2 regions of the Streptomyces sp. NPDC035033 genome follow, and region 1 is predicted to be linked to the other one. Evidence: riboswitches for the same ligand, from Rfam matches in the RefSeq annotation. Region 1 holds a riboswitch; the other holds the start of a gene.
What was found. A riboswitch is a leader RNA that binds a small molecule or an ion and turns the genes downstream of it on or off. The one in region 1 is predicted to bind cyclic di-AMP.

Region 1 (6,922 bases):
AACCTGGCCCGGCACCTGCCGGGCGGGCGGTGGGAGCGGCGGCACGCCCCCGGCAGCTTCACCTACGCCTCCCACCAGGCGATCTTCGCCGGTTTCCTGCCGACCCCGGCCGCGCCGGGGCCGCATCCCCGGCTCTTCGCGGCCCGGTTCGCGGGCAGCGAGACCACCGCGGACGGCACCTTCGTGTACGACTCCCCCGACCTCGTGTCCGCGCTCGCCGCCGAGGGCTACCGCACGGTGTGCGTGGGCGGCGTCGGGTTCTTCGACAAGCGGCCGCCGCTCGGCTCGGTGCTGCCCGGTCTGTTCCAGGAGAGCCACTGGGAGCCGTCGTTCGGGGTGGCGTCGCCGACCTCCTTCGAGGCGCAGGTGGCCAGGGCGGAGGAGGTGGTCGCCGCACTCCCCCGGGACCGCCGGCTCTTCCTCTTCGTGAACGTGTCGGCGCTGCACCAGCCGAACTGGTTCCACCTGCCGGGCGCGACCCGCGAGGCAGGCGACTCGCGGGCCACCCACGCGGCGGCCCTGGAGTACGTGGACCGGCACATCGGGCGCCTGTTCGCGGCGATGAGCAGCCGTCGCCGCTGCTTCGCGATCGTCTGCTCGGACCACGGCACGGCCTACGGGGACGACGGGTACACCGGGCACCGGCTCGGCCACGAGGTGGTGTGGACGGTGCCGTACGCGCAGTTCGCGCTGGACGGCCCCGGGGAAGGAGCCGCCGCGTGACCGGCACCCCGCACCCGCGCCCGTACCGCTCGTACGTGTACGCCTACCCGCACAAGACGGCGTACCGGCCGCTGCCCGAGCGGCCGGAGCTGGCCGCGCTCTGGGCGGACGAGCCGAAGGACGCCCTCGCGCTCTACGCGCACGTGCCGTTCTGTGAGGTCCGCTGCGGCTTCTGCAACCTCTTCACCCGGATCGGCGCCCCCGGCGAGCTGACGACCCGTTACCTGGACGCGCTCGACCGGCAGGCCGTCGCCGTCCGGGAGGCGCTGGGCGGCGGGCCGGTGCGGTTCGCGGCGGCGGCGTTCGGCGGCGGCACGCCGACCTTCCTGACCGCCGCCGAGCTGGAGCGCCTCTGCGACATCGCCGAGGACCGGATGGGGGCGGACCTGCGGGCGGTGCCGCTCTCCGTGGAGACCTCCCCGGCCACCGCCACCGCCGACCGGCTCGCGGTCCTCGCCGGCCGGGGCGCGACCCGGCTGAGCATCGGGGTGCAGAGCTTCGTGGACGCCGAGGCGCGGGCGGCGGTCCGGCCGCAGCGGCGCGCGGACGTGGAGGCGGCGCTCGGCCGGATCCGGGACGCCGGCGTGCCGGTGCTCAACGTCGACCTCATCTACGGCATCGACGGGCAGACCGCGGAGTCCTGGCGGTACTCGCTGGACGCGGCGCTCGCCTGGCGGCCCGAGGAGCTGTACCTGTACCCGCTGTACGTGCGGCCGCTGACCGGGCTCGGCCGCTCGGCCCCGGCCGAGTCGGACCGGGAGTGGGACGAGCGGCGGCTGCGGCTCTACCGGCAGGGCCGGGACCATCTCCTGGCGCACGGCTACGAGCAGGTGTCGATGCGGATGTTCCGGCGGTCCGGCGCGGTCCCGGCGGGCCCGGACGACCACGCCTGCCAGACGGACGGCATGATCGGCCTGGGCTGCGGCGCCCGCTCGTACACCTCGGCGCTGCACTACTCCTTCGACTACGCGGTGGACATGCGGGAGATCCGCTCGATCATCGACGCCTACACCGGGACGGCGGACTTCTCCCGGGCCGAGGTGGGCCGGTGGGTGGACGGCGCGGAGGCGCGCCGCCGCCACCTCCTCCAGTCGCTGCTCCAGGCGGCGGGGATGGAGACGGCCGGGTACGAGGAGCGGTTCGGCTCGACGGTCCAGGAGGACTTCGGCGCGGAGCTGGAGCGGTTCGCGGCGTACGGCTGGCTGGACGGGTCGGCGCCGGAGGGGCTGCTCAGGCTGTCGCCGGAGGGGCTCGCGCACTCGGACGGGCTCGGCCCGGAGCTGTTCTCCCCCGCCGTACGGGCCGCGATGGCCGCGTACGAGCCGAAGTAGGGGGCGGTCGTGGAGCTGACGCTGCTGTACCGGGGGCCGCTGGCCTCCTGCGACTATGCCTGCCCGTACTGTCCCTTCGCCAAGCGGCGCGACGGCCCGGAGGCGCTGCGGGCGGACCGGGCCGCGCTCGAACGGTTCGCCGGCTGGGCGGCGGGGCAGACCGGGGACCGGCTGCGGATCCTCTTCACCCCGTGGGGCGAGGGGCTGGTCCGCTCCTGGTACCGGCGGGCGATGGTGGAGCTGTCCCGGCTGCCGCACGTGGAGCGGGTGGCGATCCAGACCAATCTGAGCTGCCGGACCTCGTGGCTCGACGGGGCCGACCTGGACGCGCTGGCGCTGTGGTGCACGTACCACCCGGGCCAGACGCCGTACGACCGCTTCCTCGGCAAGGCCCGTGACCTGGCCGCCCGGGGCGTCCGGTTCAGCGTGGGGATCGTGGGGCTGCCCGAGCACCACGGGGAGGCGGTGCGGCTGCGGGACGCGCTGCCGGACCACGTCTACCTGTGGGTGAACGCGGCGGAGGGGCACGTGTACTCCGACGCGGAGGCGGCGGCCTGGACGGCGGTCGACCCGCTCTTCCCGTACAGCCGGCACCCGCACCGCTCGGCGGGGCTGCCGTGCCGGACCGGCGCGTCGGTGGTGTCGGTGGACGGCGGGGGGACGGTGCGGCGCTGCCACTTCGTCCGGGCCGAGCTGGGGAACCTGTACGACGGCTCGTACCGTGCCGCGCTGCGGCCGCGCGCCTGCCCGCTCGCCGTCTGCGACTGCCACATCGGCTACGTCCACCTGGAGACGCTGCCGCTGTACGACGTCTTCGCCGGCGGGGTCCTGGAGCGGATCCCCGCCGGCCGCCCCTGGGCTACAGGGGCATGAGGTCGGGGCGCTTGGCCTCGACGTGGTCGCCGGAGCTCTCGCCGCGCAGCCGGCGCCCGATCCACGGCACCAGGTACTCGCGCGCCCAGTGGATGTCGTCGCGGCGGACCTCCAGGGGGCCGCGGGCGGGCAGCGGCGGCCAGGCCTGGTCGGGGTCGGCGGGGACCGGCAGGCCGAGGACCTGGGCGGCGCGCAGCGCGACCCGGGTGTGGCCCTCGGGCGAGAGGTGCAGCCGGTCGTCGTCCCAGGCGCGGCGGTCCTGGACCGACTTCAGCGACCACAGGTCGAGGACCGGGCAGTCGTAGCGGTCGGCGATGGCGCGGACGTGCGCGGTGTACGTGGCGATCTTGCCGCGCAGGTGCTTGAGGACGGGCACGTCGCGGGTGTCGAAGCCGGTGGTCACCATGACGGTGCCGACGGAGGAGGTGAGGTCCTTCACGGCCCGCTCGAAGCGCTCGGCGACGTCGTCGGGGTCGGTGCCGGGGCGGATGATGTCGTTGCCGCCGGCGCAGAAGGTGACCAGGTCGGGGGCGAGTTCCTTCGCCCGGGGCACCTGCTCGGTCACGATCTGGTCGAGGAGGCGGCCGCGGACCGCCAGGTTGGCGTAGCGGAAGTCCTCGGGTTCCGGCAGCTGGTCGGCGAGGAGCACCGCGAAGCGGTCCGCCCAGCCGACGTAGGTGCCGTCGGGTCCGGGGTCTCCGACGCCTTCGGTGAAGCTGTCACCGATCGCCGCGTACGACCCGAATGACCCGAACGCGTTCTTGTCTGTTGCTCTCGAATCGTCTGCCACGAAGGCACATCCTTCCGTTTCGGATGTGACCTACGCGACCGTAAGGAGGGGTTGACGGTGGGTGATATATGCCACCGATAAAGAATTTGCCAAGCCGGAATAGCGCGGAACGGGGCGGAGGCCCGGCACCAGGGGTGCCGGGCCTCCGCGGGGCGCGTCGCGCCGGACGGCTCAGATCGAGACGCCGTGCTGGCGCAGGTAGGCCAGCGGGTCGATGTCCGCGCCGTAGCTCGGCGCGGTGCGGATCTCGAAGTGCAGGTGCGGGCCGGTGGAGTTGCCGGTGGAGCCGGAGAGGCCGATCTGCTGGCCGCCGCTGACCGACTGGCCGGCGGAGACGGAGAGGGAGGAGAGGTGGGCGTACTGCGAGTAGTTGCCGTCGGCGTGCTGGATGACGACCTCGTTGCCGTACGCGCCGCTCCAGCCGGCGGAGACGACCGTGCCGGCGCCGACGGCGCGGACGGTGGTGCCGGAGGAGGCGATGAAGTCGGCGCCGGTGTGGTAGCCGGAGGACCACATGGAGCCGGAGGCGCGGTAGGGGGTGGAGACGCCGCCGGAGACCGGGGCGACCCAGCCGGTGGAGGCGGGCTGCGCGGCGGCCGGGGCGGCGGCGCGCTCGGCGGAGCGCGAGGCGCGGGTCTGCTCGCCGGAGGACTGCTTCTTCGGGGCGGCCTTCGGGGCGGCCTCGCGCTCGGCCTTCGGGGCGGCCTTCGGCGCGGCCTGGGCGGCGGCGGGCTTCGGCGCGGCGGCCTCGGCGGGGTTCTCGGCGCCGAGGGTGAGCTTCATGCCGGGGAGGATCAGCGAGGGGTCCTCGCCGACGACCTGGCGGTTGTCGGCGTAGAGCTTCTGCCAGCCGCCGGCGACGTCGTGGTCGGCGGCGATCTTGGAGAGGTAGTCGCCGGCGACGACGGAGTACGTCTTCGGGGCGGCGGTCCGCTCGGCCGGGGCGGCCTGGGCCGGGGCCTGCGCGGCGACGCGCACCACGGCGGGGGCGGCGGCCGGGGCGGCCTGCTCGGCGGCGTGGGCGCCGGTCGCGCCGATGAACGGCAGGGCGACGACGGCGCCGCCGGTGCCGGCGGCGGCGAGGCCCCGGGTGATCAGGGTGGACTTCTGGCGGCGGTGCTTACCCTTCGCGGGCATGGCGAATTCCTCTCCGGCGCCTGCGAGGTGAGCTGTCGGGTTCGGACTGGAGATGTCCGGCCGCGTTTCTCGCGCGACTTCACCCCTAGCCGTCCTGCGTCGCGGGACCGGCGTACTTCCTTGGGTCCCCCGCTCCTGCCGCGCATGGGATGGGGTCGAATTCCGGACGGTGGCAGGATTCGGCGGTCCGACCGGATTGACGGCGACGCTAGACGAGCCGGGCCGGCGCGAACAAGCCGCGGAATTCACCGGACATTCCGGGGCGATCTTCGGACCCGGAATTCCGGTCACCCTCCGTCGATGACGATCCCTCGATTCCCTTTTCCGGGGCGGTGGTTGGACCGGGCGGCCGGCCACGATCCGTCACTTCTATGACCCTGCTCACGCGCGGAATTCCATCTCCCCTTCAACCAGGGCGCGTTACCCCAAGACCCATCAATACGGACAGATCGCCCATTACTGGTCAGGGGGGTGCGCCGCGCCCCGCGCGACGGGATGATTGCGGGGGGGAACCGATCTCGTCCCGGTCCCGCGAACGCCTACCCCAGGAGCATCCGTGACGCAGCAGTTGCCGCAGGTCCAGCCCCTCGAACCCGGTGAGCCCGAGCTCGCGGAGGTCCGCAACTTCCGGGACGTGGGCGGGCTGCCGACGACGGACGGGCGGTTCGTCCGGCCCGGCGCCCTCTTCCGCAGCGGCCACCTCGCCGACGCCACCGAGTCCGACGCGGCCTTCCTCTCCGGCCTCGGCCTGCACACCGTCTTCGACTTCCGCAACGCCGCCGACGCCCGGATAGAGGGCCCGGACGTCGAGCTGCCGGGCGTGCGGAACGTGAACATACCGCTGAGCGACCCGGCCGACGGCAAGGAGTTCTGGCGGTTGGTCCGCGAGGGCGACCTCGCCACGCTGCGGGAGCTGCTGGGCGACGGCCGGGCCGCGGAGCGGATGACCTCCTCGTACCGCCGGATGGTCGTGGAGCGGACCGCCGAGCACAGCCGGGTCCTGCACTCCCTCGCCGAGGACTCCGTCCCGGCCCTGATGCACTGCGCGGCCGGCAAGGACCGCGCCGGGCTCTCGATCGCCGTCACCCTGCTCGCGCTGGGCGTGGAGCGCGCGGCGATCGAGGCCGACTACGTGAAGTCGAACGCGCCCCACCGCCGGTACAAGGTGCGCCGCAGCTCCACCGCCCGGGACGCGATGGCGCCCGAGGTGATGGAGCTGCTGAGCCCGCTCTTCGACGCGCGGGTGGAGTACCTGCGGGCCGCCTTCGAGACGATCGACGCGACCTGGGGCTCCGTGGACGCCTATCTCGCCCGGGGGCTGAAGCTGGCGCCCGAGACCCGGGAGCGGCTGCGGGAGCGGCTGCTCACGGAGGCGTGAGCGGTCTCCGCCCGGCGGGTCACTGGTTCTGCCCCCCGAGCATGAAGAGCAGGTAGAGGAAGCCGGCGAAGAGGTGGCCGGCGATCAGATAGGCGAAGAGCCGGAGCACCAGCCCCTTGGGGAACCGGCCCTCGCCGCGCTCTTCACCGGTGACCGATACGGATTTGTCGGACATGGCAGCACCTTTCGGGGTGTCAGCGCCGGTGCGGGGTCCCGTCGCCGAGGCACAGCTCGGCGACGGGGCTCTGCATCAGGGTGTGGACGAAGAGGAGCTCGGCGCCGGCCGGCCCCGCGGCGCCGATCCGGTGCGGGGTGAGCGAGTCGAAGTGCGCGCTGTCCCCGGGGTCGAGGAGGTGCACCGTCTCGCCGAGCGCGAGCCGCACCCGCCCCTCCAGGACGTGGATCCACTCCTCGCCGGGGTGGACCCGCACGATGTCGGCCCGGGTGGCGGAGGGCACGTGGACGCGCAGGCACTGCAGGGCCCGCCCCGCCCCGCCGACCTGCCGGTAGACCCAGCCGTCGGCCTCGACCGGCTCGGAGCGGCCGGCCCGGATCACCGGGTCGCGTTCGGGCGGGGTCTCCCCGAGCAGCTCGGCGACCGTCGTACCGTAGATACGGGCGAGGGCAAGCAGCATCGGCAGCGAGGGCTGCCGGTTCCCGGTCTCCAGGCGCGAGAGGTGCGCCGGGGAG
Region 2 (6,922 bases), on a different contig from region 1:
TCCCCCTCGACGAGGAGAGCCGGCGGCTGTTCGCCGGCGCCGCCGACGACCCCGCGCTGCGCCGGGCCATCATCGACCGCACCACCGGCGGCCGGCGCGACGCCCCGTGGCTCGACGCCGTCGTCGACCGTTCGGTGACCCGCTCCTCGGCCGCCGCCTTCCGCGCCTACCTGGACTCCTGGTCCGGCACCGACTTCCACGAGCGGGTCCGCGACAACCCGGCGCCCGTGCTGCTGGTCGTCGGCGCGCACGACCCGGCGCTGGGCGCCGAGGCGATGGAGGCGACCTGGCTGCGCTGGTACCCGAACGCCCGTCTGGAGGTCCTCGCGGACGCCGGGCACTACGCGCCGGAGGAGACCCCGAAGGACCTCGCACGGGCCATCGAGGCCTTCCTCGCCGCCTGACCCCGCGGAGCCGGCCGGTCGCACGGCACCGGCCGGCCGCGGGGTCCTCCGCGGGGCGGGACGGCCGGCGGGTGGGACCCTGGAGGTACGGGCAGGGCCGGCCGGCCCTGCCGCGCGGGAATCGCCCACCGGGAAGGCGGCGCGCCATGTACTTCGCCGACCGCACCGACGCCGGGCGGCAGCTCGCCGCCCGCCTCGCCCACCTCGAGGGCCGTGACACCGTCGTCCTCGGCCTGCCCCGCGGCGGGGTCCCGGTGGCGGCCGAGGTCGCCGAGGCCCTGGACGCGCCCCTGGACGTCTGTCTCGTCCGGAAGCTGGGGGTGCCGTACCGGCCCGAGGTGGCCATGGGAGCGATCGGCGAGGGCGGGGTCCGGGTCGTCAACGAGCAGATCGTGCGGGACGCGGGCGTGACCGCGCGGGACCTGGCGGAGGTGGAGGAGCGCGAGCGGGCGGTCCTGGCCGAGCGGTCCCGCGCCTACCGGGGCAGCCGCCGGCCGGTGGCGCTGGAGGGGCGGACGGTGGTCGTCGTCGACGACGGGATCGCCACCGGCGCGACCGCGCTGGCCGCGTGCCGGGCGGTACGGGCCGGCGGGGCCGGCCGGATCGTCCTCGCCGTCCCGGTCGCCCCGCACGACTGGACGGCCCGGCTCGGGGGCGAGGCCGACGAGACGGTCGCCGTCCACACCCCGGTGGGGTTCGCCGCGGTCGGCCAGTTCTACCGGCGGTTCGACCAGACGCCGGACGCCGAGGTGGTGGCCCTGCTCGCGCGGAGCCGCGCGGAGCACGGTCCGGCCGTCCAGAACACCGCCGTACGGATCCCGGCCGGGGGACCGGTGCTGCCGGGCGACCTGGCGGTGCCCGACGGGGCGGCCGGGCTCGTCCTCTTCGCCCACGGCAGCGGCAGCGGCCGGCACAGCCCCCGGAACCGGGAGGTGGCCGCCGCCCTGAACCGGGCGGGGCTCGGGACGCTCCTCTTCGACCTGCTCACCGAGGCCGAGGCGGCCGACCGCTCCCGCGTCTTCGACACCCCGCTCCTCGCCGAACGGCTGGGCCGCGCCGCCGCCTGGGCGGCCGGCGAGGCCGTGACCGGAGGGCTGCCGCGGGGCTACTTCGGCGCGAGCACCGGGGCGGCCGCGGCGCTGTGGGCGGCGGCCGAACCGGGCGACGACGTGGCCGCCGTGGTGTCGCGGGGCGGCCGTCCCGACCTGGCGGAGGAGCGGCTCGCCGGGGTCAGGGCCCCGACCCTGCTGATCGTCGGCGGGAGCGACGACCTCGTCCTCGACCTCAACCGGCGGGCCGGGGAGATGCTGCGCTGCGAGAGCCGGCTGGAGGTCGTGCCCGGCGCCGGCCACCTCTTCGAGGAGCCGGGGGCCCTGGAGGAGGTGGCGGAGCTGGCCACCGCCTGGTTCGGCCGCCACTTCGGGGCGGCGGCCGGGGCGGGTCAGTAGGCGCCGTTGACGTTGTCGATGGAGCCGTACCGGTCGGCCGCGTAGTTGCAGGCGGCGGTGATGTTCGCGACGGGGTCGTACGGGTCGAGCGAGGTGCCCGGCACGTGGTAGGCGGCGAACGTCGGGTCGATGACCTGGAGGAGGCCCTTGGAGGGGATGCCCTTCGCGGCGTTGGAGTCCCAGAGGTTGATGGCGCGGGGGTTGCCGGAGGACTCGCGCATGACGTTGCGGAGGATGCCGTCGTACGAGCCGGGGATGCCGTAGCGGGCCATGACGTCCAGCGACTCGCGGATCCAGCCGTCGAGGTTGTCGGCGTACCGGGTGGCGGCGGCGGGAGCGGCCTGGACGGCGGGGGCGGCGGCGCGGCTCGCGGACCGGCTCGCCCGTTCGGCGGAACCGGTGGAGGCGGGCTTCGCCGAGGTCTTCGTCACGGTCTTCGGCGCGGCCTTCCCGGCCGACTTCTGGGCCGGCTTCCGGGTCGTCTTCTCCGGCGCGGGGGCGGCCTTCGCGGAATCCCGACGAATCGTCAGTTCGAGGCCCGGGTGAATGAGTGACGGATTGTCACCGACGGCCGTCCTGTTCGCCTGGTAAAGCGCCTTCCAGCCGCCCTGAATTCCCTTCCGGTGGGCGATGAGGGAAAGCGAGTCGCCCTTCACCACGGTGTACGCGCGGGCGGCGGGGGCCTTCGGCGCGGTGGCCGGGGCGGCGTTCTGCGCGGCGGTCACGGCGGCGGGGGCGGCGGCCGAGGGCGCGGCGGCGGACTGCGCGACGGGCGCGGCGCCGGCCGTGGCGGGCGCGACCAGGGGGAGGGCCAGGGCGACCCCGCCGGTGCCCGCGAAGGCGAGACCACGGGAGACGGGACGGCGTCGGGGGCGGCGGTGCTTGCCGTGAGCGGCCATGACGGTTTCCTCTCCGGCGCCTGCGAGGTGAGCTGTCGGGTTCGGACGGGAGGTGTCCGGCCGCGCGCACGCGGCTTCACCCCGAGCCGTTCCGGAGAGCCGGACCGGCGGTGTGGTGGGTCCCCCGCTCCTGCCGTCGGGTGCAATGGGAGGTCTTCCGAGCGGTGGCAGGATTCGGCGATCCGCTCGAATGGGGGTGACCGTAGGCGAGAAATGCGGCGGGGAACAAGACGTGAAAGCGCGGGAAAAGGAACGGCAAAGATCGCTCGCCCGGAATTCAAGATCGACCGTTCCGGCGGCCCCTCCCGAATCCCTTGCGCCGTCCGGCTCGTGACGGAACGGGGCCCGCCGGGGAGGCGGGAAAAGTGAGTCGCGTCACGGAAAAAGAAATGTCCGAATAGGCCGTCTCATTCCCTTCGGGGGCAGTGTGGCGTAATGCCCCTGCTCGGGCGTGTCGGCGACGACCGGGGGAGTGGTGAACGACACGCGCGGAGCATATGTCGCAAAACAGACATTCATCCTTAATGATGCGGGAATGTCGTCCTCCATCCCGTTGCTCGACCCGGACGCCCTCGACCGCGAGGCGGCCCGGCTCTGCGAGAGCGCCGCCTGGGAGCGGATGCTCCTCCCCGCCCGCCCGACGCCCGACCCGGAGCCCTGGCGGCGCCTGCTCTCCGTCCCCGTGGACCGGCTCGTCGCCGACGCGCTCGACGCCCTGCCGCCGGCCCCGCCGGCCGAGCGCCCGCTGCCCGGCCGGATCGGGGCCGTCCTCCCCGACCGGCTGCACGTCTGGCGCCGGATCGGCCGCCCCGACGTGCGGCCCTCCGTCCACCTGGCCCACGCGCGCCGGGTGCTGACGGAATGGGGCTGGCAGAACACCCCGTACAAGCTGCGGGACGTGCGGGGCGCGCGCTGCGTCTGCGGCGCCCTGCTCGCCGCCCACCGGCTCGGCCACGGCAGCGCCGCGACCATGAACGAGGCCGGCGCCTGGATCATGACCGAGCTGCGGTCCCGGGGGTGGCACGGCCTCATCGGCCCCTGGAACCGCGCCCCCGGCCGCACCGCCGAGGACGCGCTCGCGCTCCTCGACGCCACGATCCGACGGGCGGCCCTGGCCGGCCGCTGAGCGACGCCCGACGCCCGGCGGCCCGGCACCGCCGAAGGGTTCACCCCTCAAGCGCCTCGCGGGCGGGGCTCGCATCGAGGGCGCCGGGGCCCGGGCCCGCTGCCCGCCGTGCCGGTCGGCGCCGGGCTCCTCGTCCACCCCGCCGTCATCGAGCCCGGCCCTTTCGAAGCCGCCCTCTAGTGGGAGACCGGCTGCTGGCCGGCGCGCTCCGCCTCGTTCTGCACGAGCAGGGAGAGGAGCGAGGCCAAGGGGAGCCCCGCTTCCGCGGGGTGGCGCAGCGCCTTGCCCGGCTCTATGCGGTAGGTGTTCGTCCGCCCCTCTCGCGTGTGGGAGAGGTAGCCGTCCCGTTCGAGGTCGACGATGATCCGCGACACGGCGCGCTCGGTGAGCCGGCACCGTGCGGCGATGTCACGGATGCGGGCGTTCGGGTTGTCCGCGATCGCAGCCAGTACACGGGCGTGGTTCGTGATGAACGTCCATCCGGTGTGGGATTCAGGGACTCCAAGCATGGTCCTGGATTTTACGCGACCGGGCTTGCCAGAAGGGAAATGCATGACATAACTTTCCTGCATCAGACGTCCTACACCCCTCCGACGGAGGGATCAGTCGGAGGGAGTTCCCGTATGCCCTGGGACGATGTCGCCGCCGGACGCCTGTCCGCATGCGACGGTGAGCCATGGACGGGGCAGGGGGCCGAGGGCGCGTCGCCGCAGGGCGTGGTGCTCCAGTACGAGTACCGCGAGGCGCAGGTCGTCGAGGCCCGGGGGGAGTACGACATCCACTCCATCGGGCCTCTGGCCGACGCGCTGAAGGCCGCGACCGCAACGCATCCGAAGGTGATCCTGGACGTCTCGGGGGTGGCCTTCGCGGACTCGTCCTTCTTGAACCTCATGATCCTCACCCACCAGTCGGGAAAGCTGCGCGTGGCAGCGCCGTCGGCCCAGATCAGGCGACTGTGCGCGATCACCGGCGCCGACCAGGTCCTGCAGATCCGGGACACGATCGCCGACGCCGTCGCCACGTAGCACCGCGGCCGGGCTCCGGTGGGTCCGGCGACGAGGCCCTTTCCGAGAGGCGTGGCACGGCCTGAGCGCTGCTGCTGGTCGTGGGCCGGGCCGACTTCCTGCGAGGAGGTCCCATGGCCGGATGCGGATGCGGATGCGGATGCGGATGCGGCGGCGACCGCTGCTGTGTGCCGGCGTCCCGCTCTGCTTTCCGATGCCGGCTCCTCACCGACGCGGCCGCCTTCGCGTACCGGCGATCGCCGGAGGACGAATCGCCCTCGTGACCGGCGCATCGCGGCCACACCTGGCGAGGAGCGGCTTCGACGGCGCTTGTCGGTTCTGGCGTGCGCCGGTGGCCCGTCCTGTTCTCGACCGAGCGGACCGGAAGAGCGCCTCCGCCGTTCTGCGGCGGCCCGGGAGGCGCTCCTCGCGGCGGTCGCGCCCGCTATCCCCGCGAGTCTCGGTGGACTTCCGCGACCGCCTCCAGGGCGGCGCGCCACGGGTACGCGGTCGGGTCGCCCTCTCCTGGCGGGTTCGGTACGAACCCGCCCTCGCCGTACACCACGCGCACGCCGGCACCGCGCAGGGTCTCGATCGACCGCTCGAACTGCGGGTGCGCGACGTACGCCTGGTTGACGCACGGCACCATCGCCATGGGGAGGCCCTTGCCGATGCCCTCGGCGACGACGCCGACCAGCCAGTTGCCCGTCAGCCCGAGCGCCCAGGAGTTCACCGTGTTGAAGGTCGCGGGTGCGACGAGGACGGCGTCCGGCTTCGGCCACACGTCCGGCTGACCGGGAAAGCGGTGGTCCCACCGCACGGGCCGGCCTGTCAGGGCGGCGAGGCCGTCCAGGGACTCGTGGAGCCAGCGGGCCGCCGTCGGGGTGAGACCCAGGCAGACGTCCCACCCATCGGCCTGTGCCTCCTCGATGACCCGGGCGACGTCGAAGACCGGGGGTGCCGCGCTGCAGAACAGGTACAAGGTCCGCGTACTCATGGATCCATCCGATCACATGGAATCGCCCCCGATCCAAGGGAGTCGGGGCGAAGCCCTCTCGTGCGGCACTGGGCGCGAGGAGCGTTCCGGACGGCGGGTCAGGAACGGAGTGCCGGTACGCCTGCCCCGGACGGCGACCACACCGGAAAACGCGCCGAGGAGCAGCGCGGGCCGGCGAGACGGACGCGACGCGGACCCGCTGGGCGAATCCCGTACTCGTACGGCCGGCTGATCGGTCGGTGGACGGGTGTGAGGTGCGACCCACACCTGTCCTGAAGCCGTGTCAGGTCGTCTGCGTGCCGGGGCGTGCCGGTCGGCTTCTCCCGTGGGCGGCGCTTCGGTCCCGCGGTGCCGTGCCCGGTGAACCCTGGCAGACGCATGCGTGAATCTGCTTGAATGATGCACATCGCAAGCAGGTTCACACATCGCGAGTGTCTCTTTCGTGCAAGGAGTGCGCATGGCCCCCTCCCGTACCGCCGTCGAGATCGCCACCCAGCCCGCCGTCTGGCGCGAAGCGCTCCGCACCCTGCCCGCGCACACGGCCGCCCTGCCCCGCCGCGGCGAGCGCGTCGCCGTGATCGGCTGCGGCACCTCCTGGTTCATGGCGCAGGCGTACGCGGACCTGCGCGAGGCCGGCGGCCACGGCGAGACCGACGCCTTCGCCGCCTCCCGCTTCCCCTTCGCCCGCCGCTACGACCGGGTCGTCGCCCTCACCCGCTCCGGCACCACCAGCGAGGTCCTCGCGGTCCTCGACCGGCTCTCCGGAACCGTCCCCACCACGGCGCTCACCGCCGACCCGGCCACCCCGGTCATGGACCTCGCCGACGCCGTCGCCGTCCTCGACTTCGCCGACGAGGAGTCGGTCGTCCAGACCCGCTTCGCCACCACCGTCCTCGCCCTCCTCCGCGCCCATCTGGAGGCCGAGGACGCCCTCCCGGACGGCGTCGCCCCCGTCGCCCGCGCCGCCGAGGACGCCGAACTCGCCCTCGTCCGGCCGCTGGAGACCGCCGTCCGCGAGGCCGAACAGTTCACCTTCCTCGGCAC

Region 2: another riboswitch for cyclic di-AMP. It lies ahead of AB0E83_RS16950 (LysM peptidoglycan-binding domain-containing protein); the one in region 1 lies ahead of AB0E83_RS04145 (LysM peptidoglycan-binding domain-containing M23 family metallopeptidase).

Annotation. Positions count from the first base shown of each region.
Region 1 covers NZ_JBEZUZ010000005.1:34,475-41,396, reverse strand. Annotated here, with positions in the region: gene AB0E83_RS04165 (STM4013/SEN3800 family hydrolase) at 1-723, shown strand, start outside; gene AB0E83_RS04160 (STM4012 family radical SAM protein) at 720-2,054, shown strand; gene AB0E83_RS04155 (STM4011 family radical SAM protein) at 2,064-2,927, shown strand; gene AB0E83_RS04150 (SGNH/GDSL hydrolase family protein) at 2,914-3,717, opposite strand; gene AB0E83_RS04145 (LysM peptidoglycan-binding domain-containing M23 family metallopeptidase) at 3,889-4,854, opposite strand; cyclic di-AMP (ydaO/yuaA leader) riboswitch at 4,859-5,021, opposite strand; gene AB0E83_RS04140 (tyrosine-protein phosphatase) at 5,411-6,232, shown strand; gene AB0E83_RS04135 (DUF6126 family protein) at 6,252-6,407, opposite strand; gene AB0E83_RS04130 (helix-turn-helix domain-containing protein) at 6,427-6,922, opposite strand, start outside.
Region 2 covers NZ_JBEZUZ010000036.1:36,424-43,345, reverse strand. Annotated here, with positions in the region: gene AB0E83_RS16960 (alpha/beta hydrolase) at 1-404, shown strand, start outside; gene AB0E83_RS16955 (phosphoribosyltransferase family protein) at 551-1,852, shown strand; gene AB0E83_RS16950 (LysM peptidoglycan-binding domain-containing protein) at 1,846-2,751, opposite strand; cyclic di-AMP (ydaO/yuaA leader) riboswitch at 2,756-2,941, opposite strand; gene AB0E83_RS16945 (hypothetical protein) at 3,287-3,877, shown strand; gene AB0E83_RS16940 (helix-turn-helix domain-containing protein) at 4,054-4,386, opposite strand; gene AB0E83_RS16935 (STAS domain-containing protein) at 4,501-4,902, shown strand; gene AB0E83_RS16930 (flavoprotein) at 5,327-5,878, opposite strand; gene AB0E83_RS16925 (sugar isomerase) at 6,336-6,922, shown strand, end outside.